3 regions of the Vibrio sp. J502 genome follow, and region 3 is predicted to be linked to each of the others. Evidence: predicted binding sites of a transcription regulator. Region 3 holds the regulator's gene; each other region holds the start of a gene.
What was found. The regulator PurR, encoded in region 3, represses purine synthesis genes. The targets are predictions, from matches to a motif close to TNANGNAAACGTTTNCNTNA.

Region 1 (3,290 bases), 910 kb from region 3:
GCTTCAAACTTGGCGTTCCAATCGGTTTCTTTCGCTTGGCCAGCTTCTTTGGCATCCCACTGCGCGTAAATGTCGGCAGGGATGTGGAAAGGTGCATGCGGCCAACCCAGGAATTCACGCGCTGCTTTGATTTCTTCAGCGCCTAAAGGGGCACCGTGACAGTCGTGTGAGCCTGCTTTGTTTGGCGAACCAAAACCGATGATGGTTTTGGTGCAAATCAAGGTTGGACGAGGGTCTGCTTTCGCAGCCTCAATCGCGGCATTAATCGCTTCAGCGTTATGGCCATCAACCGCAGCAATAACATGCCAGCCGTACGCTTCAAAACGTTTTGGCGTGTCATCAGAGAACCAGCCTTCCACATGACCATCGATAGAGATGCCGTTGTCATCCCAAAACGCAATCAGTTTGCCAAGGCCTAGCGTACCGGCCAAAGAACACGCCTCGTGCGAGATGCCTTCCATCAAACAACCATCACCCATGAACACATAAGTGAAGTGGTCAACAATGTCGTGACCCGGTTTGTTGAACTGCGCCGCCAGTGCTTTTTCAGCCATCGCCATGCCGACCGCATTGGTAATACCTTGGCCTAGTGGGCCCGTGGTGGTTTCAATGCCCGGCGCGTAACCGTATTCTGGGTGACCTGGTGTTTTTGAGTGCAATTGACGGAAGTTTTTCAAATCATCAATCGACAGCGCGTAACCGCTCAGGTGCAATAAAGAGTAAATCAGCATTGAGCCGTGGCCGTTCGACAGCACAAAACGGTCGCGGTCAGCCCATTGTGGGTTTTGTGGGTTATGGTTTAAGTGGCCACGCCAAAGAACTTCAGCGATATCGGCCATACCCATCGGTGCACCAGGGTGACCAGAGTTAGCTTGTTGAACACCGTCCATACTAAGAGCACGGATGGCATTGGCGAGTTCTTTATTAGAAACAAGGTTATGGGAAGACATGTCTGCTCCTGAGTGCATTAAGCGAATCCAAATTAACGGAAATGGGCTGAAAATAGCGCGGCTATTCTCTCAAAGCACTTTTCTCACTGCAAACGTTTTACTGGAGGAATAGTGCTCTTTGGCGCTTATTTTTAGGATAAAAAACCAAACTCCAATTTTTCATCTAAATTTAAGCAAACGTTTGGTTTACAGACAGGCGTAAAAATAACTTGTAATTCGACTATTCAAAACTAGAATAGACGTCTAGATGTAGAAACACCTGCATAAACTAATGAATAACGATGGTGAGCAAAGCTTGCCATAGTCCAACGAATAAAAGTGGAGCTCCCATGGCTAAGCACCTGTTTACTTCTGAATCCGTTTCAGAAGGTCATCCAGATAAAATTGCAGACCAAATTTCTGATGCGGTTTTGGATGCGATTCTAGAACAAGACATCAAAGCGCGTGTTGCTTGTGAAACTTACGTGAAAACCGGCATGGTCATGGTTGGTGGTGAAATCACGACCTCTGCATGGGTGGACATTGAAGAGCTTACTCGCCAAACCGTTCGTGAAATTGGTTACGTCAACTCAGAGATGGGTTTCGATGCCAATTCTTGCGCCGTTTTGAATACCATTGGTAAACAGTCACCTGATATCAACCAAGGTGTTGATAAGGCCGATCCTAAAGAACAAGGCGCCGGTGACCAAGGTATTATGTTCGGTTACGCGACCAACGAAACTGAAATCCTGATGCCAGCACCGATCACCTACGCTCACCGCTTGATGCAAAAACAAGCAGAAGTGCGTAAAAATGGCACGCTTTCTTGGCTACGTCCTGATGCAAAATCTCAAGTTACCTTCCAATATGACCAAGGTAAAATTGTCGGAATTGATGCAGTCGTTCTTTCAACGCAACATTGCGACTCTATCTCGACAGCTGACCTACGCGAAGGCGTCATGGAAGAGATCATTAAGCCTGTGTTGCCAGCCGAGTGGCTTAGCAAAGAGACCAAATTCTTCATCAACCCAACCGGTCGTTTTGTGATTGGCGGCCCAATGGGTGACTGTGGTTTAACTGGTCGTAAGATCATTGTTGATACCTACGGCGGCGCAGCGCGTCACGGTGGTGGTGCATTCTCTGGTAAAGATCCATCAAAAGTAGACCGTAGTGCAGCCTACGCGGCGCGTTATGTAGCGAAAAACATCGTGGCGGCTGGCCTTGCTGACCGCTGTGAAATTCAGTTGTCATACGCCATTGGTATTGCAGATCCAACCTCAATCATGGTCGAAACCTTTGGTACTGAGAAAGTATCACAAGAGATCATCATTGAAGCGGTACGCCAGCACTTCGACCTACGCCCATACGGCCTACAAGAAATGCTCAATTTGCTGCAACCGATCTACAAGAAAACCGCCGCTTACGGTCACTTCGGCCGTGAAGAGTTTCCTTGGGAAGCGACTGACAAAGCCGCCATCCTACGTGACTTTGCTGGCTTGAAGTAATTTTCAACCTAGTTTAAATTTGTAAGCCCTTGCTCATTCGCAAGGGCTTTTTTCTAGGAATGAATCTGTGCCTAATTTTGAGCTACATTACCGTGCGCAAGTAAAAGCAAAACAGTGCATCACAACCGCTCGTCACTATTTTCAACACGACTTCCCTATGCCGAGTATCAGCTATCAGTTACGGGGAAAGGCGGCAGGTAAGGCTTATTTACAACGTTGGGAAATCAGACTGAATCCAGTGCTGTTTGCTGAAAATCAACGCGCCTTTCTCGATGAAGTGATCCCACATGAAATCGCCCACCTAATTACCTACCAGCGCTATGGTCGCGTTCGTCCACACGGTAAAGAGTGGCAGGGTGTGATGAATCAAGTGTTTCATTTACCAGCCAATACCACTCATCGCTTTGAAGTCTCTTCTGTGCAAGGCAAAACCTTTGAATATCACTGCGCCTGTGCGCATTATCCGCTCACTGTCCGTCGTCACAATAAAGTGATGCGCAATCAAGCCACCTACCGCTGTCAACACTGTGCGCAAACGCTCCATTTTACTGGCGTGCAGCTTTCCTAAATAAACTTTGGTTGCTGCTACTTGAATCCACAGCGGTGTGGTTACACCCATCTGCAATTAACAACAAAAACATCATTTATTATTCTTTAATCTGAGTGTTAGACTAATAAAAACCATACTTATATCAGTCTAAATGATGTCCTATTTTCGCTTATTGCTTGTGAATAGCAGCTTAGCTTTGTTCTCGTTTTGTGCCCTAGCTGCGCCTCCCGCTTCCTTTTCTCAAGCTAAAAAAGAAGCATTGAAAATCTATCATGATCATCCAGTGAGCTTTTATTGCGGTTGTGA
Region 2 (3,290 bases), 360 kb from region 3:
GGTATTAACTGTGCTATCCGAAAAGGCCTCTAGAATCTTGCTGATTCGATGCTGGGCTTGCATTGGTAGTGCTATGTACACACTTTTTACTTCACCGTTTTTGGCAAGTGTTAATGCATCATTAACTTTACCGAGCACTGGAATATCGCTTGCGATACGTTCATCACCCCTATCATCGTAAAAACCCGTCAGTTTAATACCTAACTCAGGGTTATTGATGAGATTTTTCGATAGTTCTAGGCCCTGCGGTGTCATGCCGATAATGACAGCTTTAGTGGTGTGATAACCTTTTTTATGTAGATAGTAAATGACTGTAAATGCGACGAAGCGCCAAAGCAGTAATAAAATAAATGATCCGACAAACCAAAAACCTAAAATTAAACGTGAGAAATCGCTTCCAGTTTTTGTGAAATAACCAACTAAAGTTAAGCAGCCAACAGTTGAAGCCCAACAAAAAGCAGTGTGTAGAGTTAAAACTCTAAGTTTTGTGGTTCGCCAACCGCTGTATATATCAAGGCTTTCAGCAATAAATGAATAAAAAATAACCCCTAAAAGTCCCACAGATATATAAGACATCGTAACGATATGTGAGTGAAACTTTAGTGTAATATACATTGTGATCAGTATTACTAAGCAATCTATCAGGCGGTAGAAAAATTTACCTTGATAGTTAGAAATACGGATCCTTCCTCTTTCACCCATTGTAGAAGCTCCTAACCGCTCAATTATTAAGGTAACGAATAATAATTATTTTTTAGCAGTGCATTCTCATATTAAGCTCCGACGACTTCAACTGATCAGGTGCATCAAAAATAAGACGCGATGTGTGATATATGGAATGGGTGACTGTATTTTGGGTTTTTCAATTTGAGATGGAGTACCGAGAGTCGGATAAGGTGATGTAATCACTTGCTATTACTGCATTAGCTTAATGTGGTCACCTTGTTAGAGATCCTCTATATAAGAGCCAGCTAATGTTTAAATAAAAATAATGGGGGGCATTTACGGTGTAAGAATTAAGGCTAAATTTGGTTGTGTTTTTATCTCTTCGTAATCTTATGGGTATTGCGACAGCTTAAGGGTAAGTCACGCTATATCGTGTGGGTTTATGATTCATTGCTAATACAAGGTTAAGTGAGACAGCCCCGAGCACAGACAGTGTGGCAATGGAAAACGAAACAAAAAAGGCAGAAGCAGCTAAAATTGAGCAATCTATAATCAACTGACTTTTGCCAACAGGGATCCCAAATTTATCTTGAATAAACAAACACAAGACATTAAAGCCACCCAAGCTGGAACGGTGACGAAAGAGAATTAACATGCCAAGACCCATTAATAATCCCCCGGCAATGGCGCAGTAAATTTCATTGACCATTTCCAAAGAAATTACCAAATAAAGATGGTCCGCAAAAATAGAGACTAATGCGCCGGATAGCGCGCTGTTGATGGCAAAGCGATGACCAAATCGTTTCCAAGCCAAAATGTAAAAAGGGGTGTTAGCCAAAAAATAAATGCTACCAAATGAGGCTGGGACTAACTGGCTGATCAGCAGTGCTAAACCAGCGGTTCCACCTGTTAGTAAATGAGCGGACTGGAGAAAGAAGACGCCTTGTGCGACCAAAAAGGTTCCCGTTAAAATGGCAACCCAATCTTCTTTACGTGTGTGTGTTCGCATCGATAAATAACTTTAATAGCTAAGAATGGCGAGCATAGTAAAGAAAAAGTAATATTTTCGGTAGATAGAGAGTGAAAATTGAGGTAAACCTATGTAATTGCAGCTTTACAAGGTGTAAAGCAGAATGGTTGACATACTAACTCATCATTATCCAACTTACTGTTTAGCATGAGTTACCTCACTATCCATTATGAAAAAACTGCATGATAATTTCTGTAATTTGTTCTTTATGACCCAGATCAAATTATGTAGAATGTGCGCCATATTATGGTGACGAAAACGTTTGCTTTTAGTCGTTGTGTGGTTTTTTTGAAACTTTCAGTAAAATCTGAGTCAGGAGATACAGATGCTTAAGCGTGATATGAACATCGCAGATTACGATGCGGACCTGTTCGCAGCTATTCAAGAAGAGACTCTTCGTCAGGAAGAACACATTGAACTTATCGCTTCAGAAAACTACACAAGCACACGTGTAATGGAAGCGCAAGGTTCACAGCTCACCAATAAATACGCTGAAGGTTACCCAGGTAAACGCTATTACGGTGGTTGTGAGTTTGTCGATAAAGTAGAAACACTGGCGATTGAACGTGCGTGTGAACTGTTTGGTGCAGACTATGCGAACGTGCAGCCGCATTCAGGCTCACAAGCAAACAACGCGGTTTATATGGCTTTGCTTAACGCAGGTGATACCGTATTAGGAATGAGCTTGGCACACGGTGGCCATTTGACTCACGGTTCTCCTGTCAACTTTTCTGGTAAGCTGTACAACATCATTCCTTATGGCATTGATGCAAAAGGTCAAATTAACTACGAAGAGATGGAAGCATTAGCGGTTGAGCATCAGCCAAAAATGATCATCGGTGGCTTCTCTGCTTATTCACAAGTTTGCGACTGGAAAAGAATGCGTGAAATTGCTGATAAAGTGGGCGCTTACTTGTTCGTTGATATGGCGCATGTAGCTGGTTTGATTGCGGCGGGTGTTTACCCTAACCCAGTTCCTCATGCCCACGTAGTGACGACCACTACCCACAAAACACTGGCAGGTCCTCGTGGTGGTCTTATTCTTTCGAATGCAGGTGAAGACTTATATAAGAAGCTTAACTCAGCCGTATTCCCTGGTGGTCAAGGTGGTCCTTTAATGCACGTTATCGCAGGTAAAGCGGTCGCGTTCAAAGAAGCTCTAGAACCAGAGTTCAAAGAGTATCAAAAACGCGTAGTCGCCAATGCGAAAGCGATGGTGGCCGAGTTTTTGGCTCGTGGTTACAACATTGTTTCAGGTTCCACAGAAAATCACCTGTTCCTTGTCGATTTGATCGATAAAAATATTACAGGTAAAGATGCTGATGCGGCATTGGGTGCGGCTAACATTACAGTGAACAAAAACTCTGTACCGAACGATCCGCGTAGCCCATTTGTCACCTCTGGCATCCGCGTGGGTTCTCCATCAATTACTCGCCGTGGTTTTACTGAAGCTGATGCGAAAGCACTAGCTGGATGGATGTGTGATATTTTGGACAACATGGGTGATGAATCTGTTATTCAAGCAACGAAGGCAAAAGTGTTAGAAATTTGTAAGCGTTTGCCTGTATACGCGTAGTTTTACGCACAATAAAAT
Region 3 (3,290 bases):
AGAAAGATGAGAGTTTATTGATTCAAAACAACCTTCCAGACATCCATTAACTTAATGAAAAAATCACTCATATTTTTTCATTTTCTTAGCGACTGCTATTCATTTTTATTAGTTACACTTAGATCAATTACTTTTTAAAAACGATTTTCGCAAAACCACCCCCTTGGAGAGCCAATACCATGCAAGACATCAAAGCTTTTAATGAACAGCGTGCCGAGATTTATTGGTGGCTTTCGAGCTTATTTGTGAAAGAACTTTCGGAGCATGAATTAGAGCAATACTATACGCCCGCTATTCGCACATTTCTTTCAGGATTAGCAGAAAACGCGACACTTAAACCTGCCATTGATAAATTAGTTGATGCACTGAACCGATTGCAAGACAAAGAAGACGCACAGCTTGAGCTCGCAGCCGATTTCTGTGATCTTTTTTTAAAATCCAATAAGGAGTCCGCGCTACCCTATGCCTCAATTTACATTGGAAAATCAAGGTTGCTCAATGACGAACCAGCCAGAGCAATGTCGGATTTGATGGCAGCCCATCACATTGCAGTCAACGATACACTCAACGAACCCGCCGACCACATTGCGATTGAACTGGATTTCTTAGGTAACTTGATCATTCGCTCCAATGAGCTTGAACAAGAGACACACCTTGAACAAGCCTTTACACAGCAGTGTGATTTTATTGAACAACATTTGCTCTCTTGGATCCCACAATTCCATCTTCGCTGCCAACAGATTGATCAATTTGGTTTTTACGGTGCCGCAAGCGAATTGTTGGTCGCGTTTCTTCACTTAGACCGCGACTATTTATCAAACCAGTGAGATAACCTGGTTAATACCAATTACTAAATCGGTCAATTGTGACTGTTGACTGATTTATTCGGTGGATTTTTCGTTGCTTGATGGACATTTGCGGACTAGAATCTTGACCGCAAACGATAAAAAATGAATTTAAGATGCAACCGCTGATTAGAGGCGGTTTTTGTGTTTTTACTACTTTCAGGCTTCAATATGACACTGGTAGGCCTAATACCGCTGAATTGCTCTTCGTGACTATCACTTTCAGCAGTTATCGACAGGACAGAGAATTTATGGCTACGATTAAAGACGTTGCACGCTTAGCGGGCGTATCAACCACCACGGTATCGCATGTAATCAATAAAACTCGCTTTGTGGCTGAAGCAACCCAAGAACGAGTGATGGAAGCGGTATCAGAGCTTAACTATGCACCAAGTGCAGTCGCTCGCAGCTTAAAATGCAACACCACCCGTACCATTGGTATGTTAGTGACCCAATCGACAAACTTATTTTTTTCTGAGGTTATCGATGGTGTTGAAAGCTACTGCTACCGCCAAGGCTACACACTTATTTTGTGCAATACCGGCGGTATTTACGAGAAGCAACGCGACTACATCCGCATGCTAGCGGAAAAACGTGTCGATGGTATGTTGGTCATGTGCTCGGACCTCACCCAAGAACTGCTTGAGATGCTTGATCGTCATTCAGACATTCCGAAAGTTATCATGGACTGGGGCCCTGAAAGTTCTCAAGCCGATAAAATTATTGATAACTCAGAGGAAGGCGGATATCTCGCGACCAAATACCTTATTGATCATGGACATACTGACATTGCTTGCTTAAGTGGACACTTCGAAAAAGCGGCGTGCCAAGAGCGAATTCAAGGGTTTAAGCGTGCGCTTGCCGAAGCAGGCCTTAAAGCGCATGACGATTGGATTTTAGAAGGTAATTTCGAATGTGATACGGCGGTTCTCGCCGCCGACAAGATCGCCGCCATGGACAAGCGCCCAACGGCTGTTTTTTGCTTTAACGATACAATGGCTCTCGGTTTAATGAGTCGCTTGCAACAAAAAGGCATCCGTATTCCTGATGACATGTCTGTTATTGGTTATGACAATATTGAACTTGCTGAATATTTCTCGCCACCGTTAACCACGGTTCACCAGCCAAAACGACGAGTAGGGAAAAACGCCTTTGAAATCCTATTGGAACGCATTAAAGACAAAGAGCATGAACGTCGTGTGTTTGAGATGCATCCCGAGATTGTTGAACGCAACACAGTAAAAAACATAACGAAATAGTGTCATTATTTAAAGCAAGCGACAAATGTCAATTTTAGGGATTTTCCTATATTCGAGACAGAACGCCGTATTAAATAATAGTAAATTTGGAATGAGCATCACGCAAATAATAAATAAACGTGATGCTCATCCAAAAATTTATATATTCTTACTATTAGAAGTCACGCACAGGGCAAACCATTTGAAAAGATGGGACGCAAAGCCTCCGGCCTAAACCGACTATTCGGTAGGTAGCGGGGTTGCCGATGGCAAATATGCAAACGTTAAGTTTACCCCTTACTGACACTCTTTCTGCATAAGTTTGCTAATCTCTCGGACCTGATTTTGGTGGCGTTTTTCCCATACACCGAGAATTTACAGCATGGATAAACCAGTACTTAAAGATTCAATGCGACTCTTCGAACAACTTGGACGCGTTAAGTCTCGTTCAATGTTTGGCGGCTTCGGCATTTTTGTCGATGACACCATGTTTGCTTTGGTCGTAAACGATAAACTTCATATTCGCGCAGACGATCTATCAACCTCTCGCTTTAAAGAGCAAGGCTATGAGCCCTATATCTATAAAAAACGTGGGTTCCCTGTCGTCACAAAATACTTCGCATTACCTGACAATTGTTGGGAAAACCCTTCGCTTATTTTACGAGATGCTGCTGTCGCACTCGAAATCGCCAAACAAGAACGAGAAGTTCAAGCCCAAACGAAGCCAGAACGCCTAAAAGATCTCCCGAACCTTCGACTCGCCACCGAACGTATGCTTAAGAAAGCAGGGATAGAATCTGTAACGGATTTGCATACAAAGGGGGCTTTGGAAGCCTATAAAGCGATTCAGCAAACCCATTCTTCTTCAATCAGTCTTGAATTGCTATGGGCCCTTGAAGGTGCGATTGAAGGCAAGCATTGGTCGGTTATCCCACAATCTCGACGCGATGAATTAGCTAAAAGCCTTTAACCTCCGAGTAAATAAATATCTCGATTAAATAATCAAATACGCTCGTATCACCATGCGGGCGTTTTTTTCATCCCGTTTTGAAATATAAATTCGACTTCCTCTGTCTTCTTCACTATATCTAGTAAAATATGTCGTTTTGAGGAATACCATGAATAAAAAACTTCTCTTAGGCTTGGCTTTATTTGCCTTTATTGTCTTTTTGATTGTAAATTTTGGCCACTATCTAACGTTAGATAA

Region 1: a site for PurR is predicted at 1,120-1,139, ahead of metK (methionine adenosyltransferase). Genes of this name have one in related genera too.
Region 2: a site for PurR is predicted at 1,947-1,966, ahead of glyA (serine hydroxymethyltransferase). Genes of this name have one in related genera too.

The regions. Positions count from the first base shown of each region.
Region 1 covers NZ_CP104554.1:2,373,366-2,376,655, forward strand. The annotation lists gene tkt (transketolase) at 1-950, opposite strand, end outside; gene metK (methionine adenosyltransferase) at 1,280-2,434, shown strand; gene N5E84_RS10870 (SprT family zinc-dependent metalloprotease) at 2,502-3,002, shown strand; gene endA (deoxyribonuclease I) at 3,136-3,290, shown strand, end outside.
Region 2 covers NZ_CP104554.1:1,823,933-1,827,222, reverse strand. The annotation lists gene vpsL (exopolysaccharide biosynthesis glycosyltransferase VpsL) at 1-702, opposite strand, end outside; gene N5E84_RS08395 (YitT family protein) at 1,076-1,675, opposite strand; gene glyA (serine hydroxymethyltransferase) at 2,022-3,272, shown strand.
Region 3 covers NZ_CP104554.1:1,459,707-1,462,996, forward strand. The annotation lists gene torD (molecular chaperone TorD) at 180-827, shown strand; gene purR (HTH-type transcriptional repressor PurR) at 1,097-2,104, shown strand; cyclic di-GMP riboswitch class I at 2,266-2,351, shown strand; gene N5E84_RS06830 (TfoX/Sxy family DNA transformation protein) at 2,466-3,053, shown strand; gene N5E84_RS06835 (TVP38/TMEM64 family protein) at 3,202-3,290, shown strand, end outside.